4 regions of the Serratia sp. NCCP-200 genome follow, and region 1 is predicted to be linked to each of the others. Evidence: predicted binding sites of a transcription regulator. Region 1 holds the regulator's gene; each other region holds the start of a gene.
The links. Region 1 encodes CRP, which controls carbon source genes, mostly activating them, when cyclic AMP is high. Its sites were predicted from a motif close to ATGTGANNNNNNTCACAT; they were not measured.
Positions count from the first base shown of each region.

Region 2: a site for CRP is predicted at 2,216-2,233, ahead of msrB (peptide-methionine (R)-S-oxide reductase MsrB). Genes of this name have one in related genera too.
Region 3: a site for CRP is predicted at 1,763-1,780, ahead of AC6HVW_RS12115 (arabinose ABC transporter substrate-binding protein). Genes of this name have one in related genera too.
Region 4: a site for CRP is predicted at 2,120-2,137, ahead of AC6HVW_RS13020 (YjcB family protein). Genes of this name have one in related genera too.

Region 1 is NZ_BAAKUJ010000007.1:173,230-177,419, forward strand. Features, by position in the region: gene AC6HVW_RS21020 (YccS/YhfK family putative transporter) at 1-1,974, opposite strand, end outside; gene crp (cAMP-activated global transcriptional regulator CRP) at 2,031-2,663, opposite strand; gene AC6HVW_RS21030 (OsmC family protein) at 3,045-3,452, shown strand; gene AC6HVW_RS21035 (LysR substrate-binding domain-containing protein) at 3,455-4,190, opposite strand, start outside.
Region 2 is NZ_BAAKUJ010000003.1:844,380-848,569, forward strand. Features, by position in the region: gene chiD (chitinase ChiD) at 20-1,300, shown strand; gene AC6HVW_RS14010 (YeaC family protein) at 1,342-1,614, opposite strand; gene msrB (peptide-methionine (R)-S-oxide reductase MsrB) at 1,679-2,092, opposite strand; gene gapA (glyceraldehyde-3-phosphate dehydrogenase) at 2,440-3,435, shown strand; gene AC6HVW_RS14025 (D-hexose-6-phosphate mutarotase) at 3,519-4,190, shown strand, end outside.
Region 3 is NZ_BAAKUJ010000003.1:411,330-415,519, forward strand. Features, by position in the region: gene AC6HVW_RS12110 (ribulokinase) at 1-1,652, opposite strand, end outside; gene AC6HVW_RS12115 (arabinose ABC transporter substrate-binding protein) at 2,012-2,995, shown strand; gene araG (L-arabinose ABC transporter ATP-binding protein AraG) at 3,056-4,190, shown strand, end outside.
Region 4 is NZ_BAAKUJ010000003.1:625,811-630,000, forward strand. Features, by position in the region: gene mrdA (penicillin-binding protein 2) at 1-1,926, opposite strand; gene AC6HVW_RS13020 (YjcB family protein) at 2,233-2,514, shown strand; gene AC6HVW_RS13025 (VOC family protein) at 2,562-2,999, opposite strand; gene AC6HVW_RS13030 (helix-turn-helix domain-containing protein) at 3,018-3,887, opposite strand; gene AC6HVW_RS13035 (DMT family transporter) at 4,066-4,190, shown strand, end outside.

The DNA of each region.
Region 1 (4,190 bases):
CCGCCGCAGATGGCGTTCCATCTCGGTAACCGGCATGTCCGGGTGCAGATCTGGCGGCTGCATGATGCTGTTGCTGGTACTCGGGCCGTCATATTCCAACCGCTGCTGACAACTCTGCAAGGCGATCTCACAGGTTTGCAGATACTCCTGCGCCAGCTTTGGCGTCAGCATATAGTGCTCGCGCGCCAGAATGGTCATCGCATTCAGGTGTTCAACAATAAACTGGTTATGGGTGATCCACAGCCGCATATCAGCCAGATAATTCGATTCGAACCCCGGTTCCTGCATCGCCTGATTGAGCGAGGTAAACAGGGCGTTATGTGCCTGATTGACCTGCATGCGCGTGTAGGCCAGTTCGCTGGGGTCGGGTTCCTGTTCTTCCAGCAAGAGTCGCAGTGCCGTCTGATCGTGCTCCAGAGCCTGATGGGCGTTTTTCCGCAGCAGGCCACTCTGCCACTGCGGCCATAGCCAGATCGTGCCGCCAAACACCAGTACGCAGCCGATAAGGGTATCGATCAGGCGGGGGACCAGGAAATGGGTACCGTTCAGCGCCAGGAGCTGCAAGGTGTAGACGGCGGTCACGGTGAAGCCCATCACCGCCAGCCCATAGTTTTTTCGCAGGATCAGATAGGCCGCCAGGGTGATGGCCAACATGATACTCAGCGTCACGCTTTCGGGCATCTGTAGTTGCAACAGCCCAGCGGCAATCACCAGCCCGGCCAACGTGCCGAGGGCACGGTGCTGGATCCTCACCCGCGTGGCGTTATAGCCGTTTTGGCTGACCAGCATGATGGTCAGCAAGATCCAATAGGGTTTTGGCAGGTTGAACAGCATGCCCAGGCTGCTGCCGGCCGCCAGAATGACCCCCAGCCTGGCGGCGTTGCGCAGGGCGTTGGATTTAAACGACAGATAGCTCACCACCGCAGGCCAGAAAGGCAGGCGTGACTGATTGGCCATCAGATTGCGGCGGTACAGTGGGTGCTGAGTGCGTAGCAGGCGCGCGATGCGGCTGAAGTGGTAATAGCAGAACTGGCCAACCGGGTTATCGGCGTGCTGTGAGGCCACTTTTTCCAGCGCTGCCAGCTCATTCTTCATGCTGAAACGCGCAGAGTGCCGATGATAGAGAATATCGTCGGCCATCACCCGCAGGCGCGTGGCGATCACTTGGGCGTTGCGGCGGATAATCGCTTCGGCCTGGCTTTGCTCCACCAGCTTTTGCACTTCTTCCGGCAGATGCAGGCTGACGGTGATGTGCTCTTGCAAATCGAGCGCCACCTGAAACGTACGCCGCAGGCGCTTTTGCTCTAGGTTATTGGCATGGGGCAGGAAATTAAGCTGTTGGTATAGCAGACTGATCAGGTCCATCACTTTCTGCTGGCGTTGCAACAGCGGCGGCAGGGCAGTTTCAGGATCGGTGTGCTGCGTCAGTAATGAGTATTTGGCTTCAAAATAGTCGGCCAACTGCATATACAGCTGGCTTAGGGATTCGCGCATCGGCTGCTCTTTCCACAGCTTGAACCAGGCCCAGGTAAACAGCCCGTACCAGGCGGTGCCGACGATATACAGCAAAGGGGCATGCCAGATTGGCACGGTGCCTACCATGCTGAGGGAAAAGATGGCGGCGACCAATGCGGCTGGTAGCAGGCGTGCGTGCAGCGGGCTGATCTCACCGCTGACGCCGAGCAACAGCGCCATTGCCAGCATCAGCAAGGGTAACGGCAGATCCCACAGCAGGGCTTGTTGCAGCAGAAGGCTGCTGAGTGCGAACAGGGAGCCGCCTACGACCAGGCGTTTGAAAAAGCGTTTGTGTGGCGTATCCAGCCCGGCAATGTTGCAGCAGGCGGGCACCAACGAGAACAGCATGCCGAGTTGCAGGTTGCCAATCAGTAAACCAAACGCCACCGGCAGGCACAACACCAGCGTTTGCCGCAGTGCGTAGTTGACTTCCGGGTGGTAGATCAGGCGGCGCCACATGGTTGGCTATTCAGCAGGTAAAGAAACGGCGCATTGCTGCACCGTTTCTCTGGGGATTAACGCGTACCGTACACGACAATGGTTTTGCCGTGCGCGGAGATCAGGTTTTGATCTTCGAGCATTTTCAAAATACGACCGACGGTTTCACGTGAGCAACCGACGATTTGGCCAATTTCCTGGCGGGTGATTTTGATCTGCATGCCGTCTGGGTGAGTCATGGCATCAGGCTGTTTTGCCAGGTTCAGCAAGGTCTGTGCAATGCGGCCGGTTACGTCAAGGAAGGCGAGGTTACCCACTTTCTCTGAGGTGACTTGCAGGCGGTTAGCCATCTGTGCGGACAGGCGCATCAGGATATCCGGGTTAACCTGGATCAGTTGGCGGAATTTCTTGTAGGAAATTTCAGCCACTTCACAGGCGGTTTTGGCCCGTACCCAGGCGCTACGCTCCTGGCCTTCTTCAAATAATCCTAGCTCGCCGATGAAATCCCCCTGGTTAAGGTAGGACAGGATCATCTCTTTGCCTTCTTCATCTTTAATCAGCACCGCGACGGAGCCTTTGACGATGTAGTAAAGCGTTTCGGCCTTTTCACCTTGGTGAATAAGCGTACTCTTCGATGGATATTTGTGGATATGGCAATGAGACAGGAACCATTCGAGAGTCGGGTCTGTTTGCGGTTTGCCGAGAACCATTCGCTGTTATCCTCTGTTGTTATCGCTGCCTTGTATCACAGGGGTCAGAGTTCCCTGTAAAACGTGCTTATAGCCCGGTGTTTTAATTGTGGCTATCAACAGGTTTTGAGGCGTGTTATAGAAATACGCTTGTGCTCTAGCATATTAACTTGCAGGGAGAGCTGCAAGCTACATTCTGTTAACAAACCAATATAGGGGCCTTTCCTTGGACATATCCCTGAAATCGGTGACCTGGAAAGAGTTATTGCGGCTCTGTTTGTAGCACAGAGTGAGGCGGGTGTCTTGTGTTGTCTCGCTTCAGCATGATTAGCGTCAGGTTACGTTGCCAGAATGTATGCGAAAGCGTACCCTGTTTTTAAGAAATTAACCGGAGTGTGTAACATGCAGGCAAGAGTTAAGTGGGTAGAAGGGCTGACATTCCTGGGTGAGTCTGCGTCTGGTCACCAGGTTTTGATGGATGGCAATGCTGGCGATAAAGCGCCAAGCCCGATGGAAATGGTGTTGATGTCCGTCGGCGGCTGTAGCGCCATCGATGTGGTGTCGATCCTGCAAAAAGGGCGTAACGATGTGCGTGACTGTGAGGTAAAACTGACCTCCGAGCGTCGTGAAGAAGCACCGCGTCTGTTTACCCATATCAACCTGCATTTTATCGTCACCGGCAAAGGGCTGACCGATAAGATTGTCGAGCGCGCGGTGGATCTTTCCGCCGAGAAATACTGCTCCGTCTCCTTGATGCTGGGTAAAGCCGCCAGCATTAGCCACAGCTTCGAAATCCGCGAAGTGGCCTGATCCTACCAAGGGTAGCGCAGGCAGTGGGCACGCAATAAATCAAGAAATCGCCGTGCCGTCACGGTTAGCGGCGATTTCTGTGAATACAGCACGCAATATTGCGCTTGTGGCAACGTGTCGATAGGCAATGCCACCAGCCGACGCTGCAAATAGAACGGTGCACTCATCGCCCGCGCCACGATAGTCAGATAATCCGCCTCCAGCACCATATTCAAGCCACAGGTCACAGAGTCCGAACGAATGGGCGAACGGCTCAATTGCTGATAGAAGGTGCCTAATACCGCACGCAACTGCTGGTAATAACCCATATCGGTTTCCGGTAATAACCACTTGGCCTCACGCAGTTCGTCCAACGAGGTGGCCTGCGCCAGTGGGTGCCCCTGGCGTGCGATAATGCAAAAAGAGGCGTTGAACAGCGGTTCACGCACCAGATCCTCCAGCGGAAGTTCCGGGCTGACGGTACCCACGGCAAAATCCAGGCGGCCTTCGCGCAATGCTGGCAGTAGCGTAGAAAGCTGCGCTTCGCGGATTAGGAGATTGGCCTGTGGAAACGGCTGTTTGAAGGCTTCGACCAGCTCCGGTAATACCGTCAGGGCGAGTAGCGAAGAGCAGCCAATGGCGACGTTACCTTGCGAATGCTGATTCAACTGCTGGATCTCGTCGGCGGCGCGCTGCAATTCCTCCAGGATCAACTGCATTCGCAGGGCGAAGGCGCGGCCGGTTTCGGTCAGCGTCATT
Region 2 (4,190 bases), on a different contig from region 1:
GCTGACCAAAGGAGACAACATGGCTTTAACCCGTAAACTGCTACCCTTGCTGGTAGCGGTGCAACTCGGTGTGGCTGGCGTGGGCATGGCTCACGCGGCACCTTATCTCTCTGTCGGCTACTTCAACGGCGGTGGCGACGTAACCGCCGGGCCGGGCGGTGATATCAACCAGCTTGACGTCAGCCAGATCACCCACCTCAACTACTCTTTTGGCCTGATTTATAACGCTGAAAAAGAGGAAACCAACCCGGCACTGAAAGATCCCTCCCGCCTACACCAAATCTATCTCTCCCCTAAAGTCGAAGCAGACTTAAAGCTATTACCCGTATTGCGCCAGCAAAATCCGGCGCTGAAGGTTTTGCTGTCCGTTGGCGGATGGGGAGCTCGTGGGTTCTCCGGCGCGGCAGCCACACCGGAAAGCCGGGCGGTGTTTATTCGTTCGGTGCAGGAGGTGATTGCCAAGTATCAGCTAGATGGTATCGATCTGGATTGGGAATACCCGGTTAACGGTGCCTGGGGATTGGTGGAAAGCCAACCCACTGACAGAGCCAATTTCACCGCCCTACTGAGCGAACTGCATCAGGCGTTGGGTAAAGAAAAACTGCTGACCATCGCCGTCGGGGCCAATGTCAAAAGTCCGCAGGAATGGGTAGACGTTAAGGCTATCGCGCCCTATCTGAACTACATCAATCTGATGACCTACGACATGGCGTACGGTACCCAGTATTTCAATTCCAATCTCTATGACTCCAAACAATGGCCAACCGTGGCCGCCGCCGACAAGTACAGCGCCGACTTTGTGGTCAACAACTATCTGGCCGCCGGGCTGAAGCCAACTCAGCTCAATCTGGGGATCGGTTTCTATGGCCGGGTACCTAAACGCGCCACCGAGTCGGGTATTGATTGGGATGTGGCAAATGCGGCCAAGCATCCCGTCACCCAGCCCTATTTCACCACACGTGAAAAAGACGTCTTCAAGTCGCTGGGCGTGGATTTGGATAAAGACAGTTACATCAAGTACAACGATATCGTGAACAAGATGCTGAAAGACCCACAACGGCGCTTCACCGCGCATTGGGATAGCGAGGCTAAGGTGCCCTATCTGATGATGAAGTCATCCGCAGGCAAACCGCTGTTCGCGATAAGCTATGAAAACCCGCGCTCGGTAGCCATCAAGGCCGAGTACATCAAGAGCAAAGGATTGGGAGGAGCGATGTTCTGGGAGTATGGCGCGGACGATAACAACCGCCTGGCCCACCAGTTAGCCGAAAGCTTAGGCTTGAGCCCGCAGAAGCAGTAAAACCTTCAGGGCGATAGCAACATCGCCCTGCCAGCAACAGATTACTGCGGCTTCAGCTTGGCCAACGGCTCGGCCATAAACTGCTGCTTCAGCTCCTGTTTGCTTTTCATCACGATTTGCCCGTCGGTGCCAATGCTCATATGTTGCGGGTCCGCATTGTTCATCGACTGCCACAGCATCACCGCCTGCAAGCTGTGTTCTTTCTGCTCTGGCGTCAGTGCCACACCATCAGGCCATTTGCCCAGTTCCACAGCCAGCACCAGCCGCTGGTAGATTTCCGGCGTCATGGCCGCAATCAGATCTTTTACTTCCATCAGAGCATGTCCTCACCCGGGGATGAATAATTAGCTGAATCGATTTTGTTGGTTTAGTTACAGCTTAACCTGCCGTCTGCTCGCCATTCTCGTCGTCGGTGAAATTCAGTGACGCGGAGTTGACACAGTAGCGTTCGCCAGTCGGCTGCGGACCATCGGGGAATACGTGCCCCAAATGCGCGTCGCAGTTACCACAGCGGATCTCGACTCGATGCATATTATGTGAATTATCATCAAGATAACGAATAGCATCGTCCGAAACGGGCTGATAGAAGCTGGGCCAGCCGCAGCCAGAATCAAACTTGCTGGCGGAGAAGAACAGCGGCGCGTTACAGCACAGGCAGTGGTACACGCCCTCACGCTGGTTATGCAGTAATTTACCGCTATAGGGGGCTTCGGTGCCACGCTCTTGTGTCACATAACGTTGGATTTCATTCAGTTCCGTGAGCGGTGTCTTAGGGGTTGTCTCTTTAGCCATTTGTGCTATTCCCGCAATGTGGATAATGTCAACGAAAACAATGAGTAATAATAACAAAAAATTAACAACGCTGCAGGCCTTTTTAGCCTAAACTGTACGGCATAAAGGTTACGCTGCCGCCATATGTGACTTCGATCACATATCTTGCACGTGCTGACTTTATACTTGGCGGTTTGCCCCCATATCGATGGGAGGACAAACGTAAATGGAATGTGCGATTTGTGTGCAAAACCGGGCCTCTGGTTTGACTTGCAGCAAGAATTGACACGATTCCGCTTGACGCTCGGTAAGGTTTTTGTAATTTTACAACCAACCTTTTATTCACTAACAAATAGCTGGTGGAATATATGACTATCAAAGTAGGTATCAACGGTTTTGGCCGTATCGGTCGCATTGTTTTCCGTGCTGCTCAGGAACGTTCTGACATCGAAATCGTTGCAATCAACGACCTGTTAGACGCAGAGTACATGGCTTACATGCTGAAGTATGACTCTACTCACGGCCGTTTCGACGGTACTGTAGAAGTTAAAGACGGCCACCTGGTTGTTAACGGCAAAACCATCCGTTGTACCTCAGAAAGAGATCCGGCTAACCTGAAGTGGAACGAAGTCAACGTTGACGTCGTTGCTGAAGCAACTGGCCTGTTCCTGACTGACGAAACTGCACGTAAACACATCGCTGCAGGTGCTAAGAAAGTTGTTCTGACTGGCCCATCTAAAGATGATACCCCTATGTTCGTTATGGGCGTGAACCACAAGTCTTACGCTGGCCAAGAAATCGTTTCCAACGCTTCTTGTACCACCAACTGCCTGGCACCACTGGCTAAAGTAATCAACGACAAGTTCGGCATCGTTGAAGCTCTGATGACCACCGTGCATGCGACTACCGCAACTCAGAAAACCGTTGATGGCCCGTCTCACAAAGACTGGCGCGGCGGCCGCGGCGCATCCCAGAACATCATCCCTTCTTCTACCGGTGCTGCTAAAGCTGTAGGTAAAGTCATCCCAGAACTGAACGGCAAACTGACCGGTATGGCGTTCCGCGTTCCTACTCCGAACGTGTCTGTGGTTGACCTGACTGCCCGTCTGGCAAAACCAGCTTCTTACAAAGAAATCTGTGCTGCTATCAAAGCCGCTTCAGAAGGCGAGCTGAAAGGCGTGCTGGGCTACACCGAAGACGAAGTGGTTTCTACCGATTTCAACGGCGAGAAACTGACTTCTGTATTCGATGCTAAAGCCGGTATCGCGCTGAGCGACACCTTTGTGAAACTGGTTTCTTGGTACGATAACGAAACTGGCTACTCAAACAAAGTACTGGACCTGATCGCTCACATCTCCAAGTAATGGCTTGTTGCGCAGTTGATTATAGAGGGCGACACTAGTGTCGCCCTTTTTATTTGTTTTTGCGGCGAAAAGAAGGCAACAACATGAACGAAAAAATCTTCACCCTACCCGTTAGCGAACAAATCACCCCTTTTATCAGCCAACGCCAACTGGACGAACTGCCCGTGGTGGTGGTTTCTCACCCGAAAGTCCGTGCGGCCATTACTCTGCAAGGGGCTCATCTGCTGGCCTGGCAGCCAAGCGGTGATAAACCGGTGCTTTGGCTGAGCAACAATACGCCATTCAAAAGCGGCGTGGCGATCCGCGGCGGCGTACCGATCTGCTGGCCTTGGTTTGGCCCGGCAGGTAGCCCATCCCACGGCTTTGCCCGTAATCAGCCGTGGCAGCTTACTGCGCACGATGAAGATGAAAACGGCGTGATCCTGACCTTCACGCTGCAAGACAACGAACAAACCCGTAAATTGTGGCCACATGCTTTCACCCTGATCGCCCGCTTCAAGCTGGGTGAAGAGTGCGAGATGGAGCTGGAATCACACGGTGACTACCAGGCTACCGCCGCTCTGCACAGCTATTTCCAGATCGGCGACATCGACAAGGTGAAAGTTGCAGGTTTGGGCGAGCATTATATCGATAAGGTGGCGAAGGGGATCGAGGCTCGTCAGGTTGGCGAGCTGGAGTTTACCGGGCAAACCGATCGCGTCTACACCCAGGCCACGCCTTGCAGCCTGATCAAGGACCCGGTATTGCAACGGACC
Region 3 (4,190 bases), on a different contig from region 1:
GGCTCTGCGGCCTGGCACCACTGTTGATAGCGTTCATAAAGTTGTTGGTAGCGCGCGACGTTTGCGGGATCGGGCTGCAAAGTACGTTCAATACTGCAAGCCATATGCTGCTGAGCTTGCGGAACGTCGCTGAAATGCCCGGCGGCCACGGCGGCGAAGATGGCTGCACCCAACGCGCAGCACTGGTCGGAGGCGACAATCTGTAGCGGACGATCCATCACATCGGCGCAAACCTGCATAATCACCGGTGACTTGCGGGCAATACCGCCCAAAGCCAGCACGTTATCGACGGGAATGTCCTGCTGTTCGAAGCACTCCATGATGGCGCGGGCGCCAAATGCCGTTGCGGCGATAAAGCCACCAAACAGCGTGGGCGCATCGGTGCCGAGGTTGAGATCGGTGATCACCCCTTTCAGGCGTTGGTTGGCGTAGGGGGTGCGGCGGCCATTGAACCAGTCCAATACCACTGGCAGATGGTCAAGAGACGGGTTTTTGGCCCAGGCGGCGGTCAGGGCGGCCAGCATGTCATGCTCAATTTGTTGCAGCTGTGTCTGGAGTTGCGGTTGCGTCTTGGCGGCTTCACGCAGCGGCCAGCTCAGCAGGCGGCTGAACCAGGCGTACATATCGCCAAAAGCGGATTGCCCGGCCTCCATCCCGATGGTTTGCGGCACCACGCTGCCGTCCACCTGGCCGCAGATACCGCTGATGGCACGATCGCCCACGCGCTCACGATCGGCGATCAGAATGTCGCAGGTCGACGTGCCAATCACCTTCACCAGCGTATAAGGCTGCGCACCGGCTCCCACTGCCCCCATATGACAGTCAAAGGCGCCACCGGACAGCACCACGCTTTCTGATAGCCCAAGCCGTGTGGCCCACTCTTTGCTCAGTGTCCCTACCGGCAAATCGGCAGTGTAGGATCCGTTGAACAGTGGATAGGGCAAATCTTCCACCAGCATCGGATCCAAGGCCGCAAAGAAGGCTTTCGGTGGCAAACCGTCCCAATCCGGATGCCACAGCGTTTTATGCCCAACGCTGCAACGTCCGCGCTTTAACCGATCCGGTGCAGTAGTGCCAGAAAGCAGTGCCGGTACCCAGTCGCATAGCTCAACCCAAGAGGCGGCTGCGTGGCGTACCGCCTCGTCCTGGCGTGAAACGTGCAAGATTTTGGCCCAGAACCACTCAGAGGAATAAACGCCGCCGATATAGCGCGAATAATCGGGGAAATCACCACGGCGACAAAGCTGGTTAATTTCCTCCGCCTCCTCGATGGCGGTGTGGTCTTTCCACAACACAAACATGGCATTGGGATTGCTGGCAAACTCTGGCCGCAACGCCAACACGTCGCCATATTCATCAATCGGGGCGGGAGTGGAGCCGGTGGAATCAACCCCAATCCCGACCACGCTCTGCCGCTGTTCCTGGCTCATGCGCTGCACCACGGCGACGATGGCTTGCTCCATGGCTTCGATATAGTCGAGTGGATGGTGGCGGAACTGGTTCTGCGCGGCATTACAGAAATCACCACGCTGCCAGCGAGGGTAGTAGACCACCTCGGTATCCAGTTCGTTACCGTTTTGACAGTCGACAGCCAGCACCCGCACTGAATCGCTGCCGAAGTCTAATCCCAGGGCAATAGCACCTGCCGTCATGATGCGGACTCCTTACTTGTTAGGTTGAGGTTAACGATAGGAGCGGGACGGGGAGGCAGGTGAGGAAGCATTGGCTGGAAGTATGCACTTTTCTGCTTGCTACAGTGATTTTGTGATGGGGGTCAAAAGTTATCACTTGGTTAAATTTGCTAAATGTATGCACATATCTGCTGTTATCTCGGGATGTGATAGCGCTCTACATTTAACTAACAAATACCGGCTAAAACTGTTTGCGTCTTACCTGAGTCGACGGCAAGAAGCGAGATACAAGGCCATTGCCGTGACAGGATCTCATAATGATAACGTTTTCACGGCGGCCCGATTTTTCTGCCGATGAAAGCAAAACAGCGGAGAGTACCATGCATAAATTCACTAAGGCGTTGGCAGTGATCGGTCTGACGGCGGTTATGTCACATTCAGCTATCGCAGAGACCATGAAACTGGGTTTTTTGGTTAAACAGCCAGAAGAGCCCTGGTTCCAGACCGAATGGAAATTTGCTGACAAAGCGGGTAAAGACCTGGGGTTTGAAGTGATCAAGATTGCCGTGCCGGACGGCGAGAAAACCCTCAATGCCATCGACAGCCTGGCGGCCAGCGGGGCCAAGGGATTTGTTATCTGCACCCCAGACCCAAAACTCGGCTCGGCGATTGTCGCCAAGGCACGCAGCTACGATCTGAAAGTGATCGCGGTTGACGACCAGTTTGTTAATGCCAAAGGCAAGCCGATGGAGAGCGTGCCGCTAGTGATGATGGCGGCCACCAAGATAGGTGAGCGCCAAGGTGCCGAGCTGTGGAAAGAGATGAACAAGCGTGGCTGGAAAGTGGCAGAGACCGGCGTAATGGCGATCACCTCCGATGAACTGGACACGGCACGCCGCCGTACCGGTGGCTCGATGGATGCATTGAAAACTGCGGGTTTCCCAGAACAGCAGATCTACAAGGTACCAACCAAATCCAACGATATCCCAGGGGCGTTTGATGCCGCCAACTCGATGCTGGTGCAGCATCCTGAAGTGAAAAACTGGCTGATCGTCGGGATGAACGACAATACCGTGCTGGGCGGCGTGCGTGCCACCGAAGGTCAGGGCTTTAAAGCGCCTAACGTGATCGGCATTGGTATCAACGGCGTTGACGCGGTAAGCGAGCTTTCCAAGAAACAGGCAACCGGCTTCTACGGTTCACTGCTGCCAAGCCCGGATATTCATGGCTACAAGAGCATTCAGATGCTGCATGACTGGGTAGAGAAAGGCGTGGAACCAGAGAAATTCACCGAAGTGACCGACGTGGTGCTGATCACCCGCGACAACTTCCAGGTGGAACTGCAGAAAAAAGGCCTGATGTAAGGAGCGTGCCGCCTGTACCAAGCGGGCGGCCATTTATCGCACAGCATTGAGGAAAGCACTATGACTGCCGTCACGCCCTATCTGGCTTTTAAAGGCATCGGTAAAAGCTTCCCTGGCGTCAAAGCGCTGGATGATATCAGTTTCAGCTGTCAGGCCGGGCAGATCCACGCCCTGATGGGGGAAAACGGCGCCGGGAAATCGACGCTGCTGAAAATTCTCAGCGGCAATTACGCCCCAAGCAAAGGGGAGATCCACCTCCAGGGGCAAGCCGTACAGTTTGCCAATACCACCGACGCGCTGAACGCCGGGGTGGCGATTATTTACCAGGAACTGCATCTGGTACCGGAAATGACAGTGGCAGAGAACATCTACCTGGGCCAGTTGCCGACCAAACATGGCCTGGTGGATCGCAAACTGCTGCGTTATGAATCCCGCTTACAGCTGGAACACCTCGGTTTGGACATCGATCCGGATACTCCGTTGAAGTACCTGTCGATTGGCCAGTGGCAGATGGTGGAGATTGCCAAGGCTCTGGCGCGTAACGCCAAAGTGATTGCGTTTGATGAGCCGACCAGTTCGTTGTCGGCACGTGAAATTGAGCAGCTGTTCCGGGTGATCCGCGAGCTGCGGGCCGAAGGGCGAGTGATCCTGTATGTCTCACACCGGATGGAGGAAATCTTTGCGCTGAGTGACGCCATCACCGTGTTTAAGGATGGCCGCTATGTGCGCACCTTCGACGATATGCAACAGGTAAACAATGAAGTGCTGGTGCAGGCGATGGTGGGCCGCGATCTTGGCGATGTTTATGGCTATCAGCCACGAGAGCTGGGAGAACTGCGGTTGCAACTGACCGAACTGCAGGCCGTTGGTGTGAAAACGCCTATCAGCCTTAACGTACGCGCTGGAGAAATTGTTGGCCTGTTTGGTCTGGTGGGTGCAGGGCGCAGCGAATTGATGAAAGGGATTTTTGGCGCTACGCGGGTCACTGCGGGCCAATTGATGCTCGATGGCAAGCGGCTTGATGTCCGTTCACCGATCGATGCTATCCGTGCAGGCGTAATGCTGTGCCCGGAAGATCGTAAGGCCGACGGCATCATTCCTGTGCACTCGGTACGCGACAATATCAACATCAGCGCACGCCGCAAAAGCATCAAGGCGGGCTGCCTGATTGATAACGCCTGGGAAACCAGCAATG
Region 4 (4,190 bases), on a different contig from region 1:
TTAATGTTGCACATCGTCACTGTCTCCCAGCTGCTTCTGGTTACCGTCGTTTTCCCCCAGCGTTGGCGCATTGGCCGGGTCGAAAATATGGTCCAGGATTGCCCTGGCCGTCGGCCCTGCAACTACGCCATCCCCACCCCCGTTTTCCAGAATGAGTGCCATCGCCACCCGCGGGTTTTTATACGGCGCAAACAGAGTGTAGAAAATATGGTCACGCAGGCGTACCGGGATCATTTTGGCATTGTAAGTCTGGTTTTCTTTCAGGCTGAAAACCTGTGAGGTCCCCGATTTGGCCGCTATCTGGTAGGGCGCGGTATGGAACAGCTTATACCCGGTGCCGTTAGGCAGGTTCGCCATGCCATACATACCGTTGCGCACAATTCCCCAATACGGCGATTTGGCCTCGCCAATCTGCACGGCCTGCTCTGGTGGCTGGTAGCGTTTGACTTCCCTGCCCCGTTTCATCGAATACAGCAGATGCGGCGTTTTCACCCTGCCGCTGTTGATCAGCGTGGTCAGCGCTTTCACCATCTGGATCGGCGTAGCGATCCAATACCCCTGGCCAATACCCACCGAGACGGTGTCACCTTGGTACCAGCCTTTTTTATGCACCCGCTGCTTCCATTCCCTGCTCGGCAGCACGCCGCGATATTCCTCGTTCAGATCGATCCCCGTCGGCTGGCCATAGCCAAACTGGCTGAGCCACTGGTGGATCCGGTCGATCCCCATCTCATAGGCAACCTGATAGAAGAAGGTGTCGGCCGACTCCTCGATCGCCTTGGTGACGTTCAGCAGGCCGTGCCCGGTTTTCAACCAGTCGCGATAGCGGCGCTGCGTTCCCGGCAAGGTCCAGGTGGGTGCGCCAAAGAAAGTGGTGGTTGGGGTGATAACACCGGCAAACAGTGCCGATACCGCCATATAAGGTTTTACCGTTGAAGCAGGCGGGTATAGCCCCTGCGTCACACGGTTTATCAGAGGTAAATCCGGGTTGCTGAGCAGCGACTTGTAGGCCTGATAGCCAATACCTCTGACGAACGGGTTGGGATCGTAGCTAGGGCTGGAGACCATCGCCAGAATGCCTCCGTCGCGCGGATCGGCGACCACCACCGCCGCCCGTTGCCCTTTGAGCAAGCCTTCGATGTACTGTTGCAGGTGCAGATCCAGCGTCAGATAGATATCTTTGCCCGCCTGGGGCGGTTGTTCCTTCAGCAGGCGTACGATACGCCCGTGGTTATCCACCTCCACTTCCTGATAACCGGTGGTACCGTGTAGCTGTTTCTCGTAATAGGCTTCCAACCCCTGTTTGCCAATATTGTGGTCGGCCGCATAGTTTTGCGCCTGACCCTGCTGCTCGAGCTTTTTGACGTCGTTATCATTAATTCGCGAGACATACCCCACCACGTGCGCCAACTGTGCCCCGTAAGGATATTGCCGCTGCTGGTAGGTCTCGATGGTTACTCCGTCAAAGCGATACTGGTTTACCGCAAAACGAGCCACCTCGGTTTCACTAAGCCCGGTCTTGAGGGTAACGGGCTTATAGCGACTATTGTGGCGCATATCATCACGAAAGGCGGCGATGTCATCCGGCGTCAGATCAACAATGGGCGTCAGGTTTTGCAGCAGCGTTGCCATATCGGCAATCTTACTGGGAGTCACTTCAATCTGATACAGCTGTATATTGCGCACCAGCGGGATGCCGTTGCGATCGAAGATCAGGCCACGATGAGGGGCAATGGGCAGCATCTTGATGTCGTTTTGATTGGAGCGCGTCTGGTAAAACGCATGCTGTTTGATCTGCAACTGATACAGGTTGAAAACCAGCAAGCCAAAACAGGCGACGACCAGCACCATCGCCACGCAGGCACGGCGAATGAACAACGTTTCTTCGGCGGGATGGTCACGGAAAGGATCTTTTAATTGGGCCATGCGTGGGGTCTTACCTGCCTGACTGATTGCTAAAAAGGGGCGAAAAGCCGGCAAGCATAGCGTTAATAGCCTTGGTACCACATTAAAAGGTTGCTAATGATTTGGCATAAATGTTTCAACATATTGGAATGTTGCTGTGATTTGTCAGACAGGCCATAACGACTATTGAGACGCCAATTATTCCAATGCTATAATGTGACACAGATCACACTAACAACCTAAGCCACCGTCTATCCAATGCGCATTCTGCCCCAAGGTCTGATACCTGGAGCCGGCTGCGGCATTTGTAGCAAAGGATCACCTCCGATGAGTACCATAGCCACTGGCTTTATTATGATGCGCTGGGAATTACTGAGCGCAGTGATGATGTTTCTGGCCAGCCAATTGAATGTGTTGTGCCGCAAGGCTAGCCGTAACGGCATGGCGTTTGTGTTCAGCAGCCTGGGGCTGTTCACTAGCTGCTGGTTTGTGATGGGGCTGATGGGCATGTCCTTCAACCTGGCTGGCATTATGCAATTCTGGGCATCATTCAAGGACGTCTTCATCGATGTCATGAGCCAAAACCCGACCGCCTTCCCCCTGCCATAACCGTTTTTCCAGTCTAGACGGGTGCAGCATATCGCGCCCCAGCAAAGTTAGTGGCGCATCCAGGGCGTTAAGGTCACGCCGACCAGCAAGCCTTCCGGGCTTAGCAGACGGGTGACGCTCTGGCCCCACGGCTCCAGACGGTTGGCTACCAGCAGTTGATAGCCCTGATCCAGCAGCGTTTGGGTGGCCTTCGCCATATCTGCCACGTCAAACTCCATCCACGCCTGCGGCACCGGTAAATCTTGTGGCCATTGAGCCTGACCAAAACAGGATTGGGCAGCCTGCGCCAAAGGCCAAAGCGCAAAGTGCTTCACGCCCGCCAAGGCATCGTGCTCGGTCAGCAGATAGTCCTCATTCCCCTCCATTGGCTTTAGCGGCAACCCCAGCGCTTGCTGATAAAACGCAGCACTTTGGCTCGTGTTTTGGGTTATCGGGCCAAAACCCGCGACAAAAAGTACCTCAACTCCACAAAATGGTTGTTCCATATCCTTTCTCCTCAGGGATTAACGGCTTTGCTGCCGCAGCCATATCGGCGTATGGCCATAGAATGCCTTGAAACGGTGGCTGAAATGGCTGGCCGAGCTAAAGCCGCAATCCAGCGCAATCTGGGTTAGCGGCATCAGCGTGTTGCGCAGTAATTTCTCCGCCTGTTGCAAACGCACCTGCATCACATACTGATGCGGTGCCTGCCCGGTGCTGTGTTTAAACATGCGGGCAAAATGAAACTCGCTCAATTCCACCTGAGCAGCCAGATCGGCCAGCACCAATGGTTGATCGAGATGGTGATAGATAAACTCCTGCACCCGCTTCAGCACGGCCGGTGCCAGCCCACCACGCACGCTGGGCAGCCGCCATTGCAACTGGGTGTAGCGCTGAAGCATATGCGACATCAACAGCGTGGAGGCGCTGCTCAGTGCCAGCTGGTTAGCGGTGTCTTGCCAATTGTGATTAAGTAAAAACTGGCGATACAGCAGCGTGATTTGCGGATCTTCCGCAAACGACAGCGGCTCTACGTTGATGGACGCCGGGCTGCGATCCCAGGTCTGCTCCACCAAATGGCGCAAATGCTGGTCGGTACAATACAGATGCACAAAGGAGAGATTGCTGCGGACATCCCAGGTGGATTCGTAATGACGCGGCATGATGCAAAAACGATCCGGGCCGCCGCCGTTCTGCCAGCCCCCAGGCACCTTCTGATAGCACTCATAACCATCTGCCACGTACAGGCTGAGGGTGTGGTGATCGGCACTTTCCTGGGTGATACGATCGTTGCAGTTGGACCAGGCCGCCAGTTGCACGCCAGATCCCAGTTGCACGCTATTGTGCAACCGGGCTTTATGTTGGTGCAGTGTTTCAAATGCCAGGTATGCCATTGCTGCCCTATTCCTGTGATCCAAGCCGTTTCAGTTTAAAGAGTGCTGGCGCGGGATACCAGTTTTCACCGGGCGCTTTTAACAAAAAAAGCGCAAGAATATGCAATTGGCCGCAAAAGGCTGAAAGCGTTACGGCGCAAAAAGATGAATACTCCCGTCATCATTCACAGGAGAATTTATGAATACGCTGTTGTATCTTGCCGTGGTGCTGATTTGGGGCACCACCTGGATTGCGATTACCCTGCAACAAGGCACGGTGGCGATCCCCGTTTCGATCGGTTACCGCTTCCTGTTGGCTGCCGT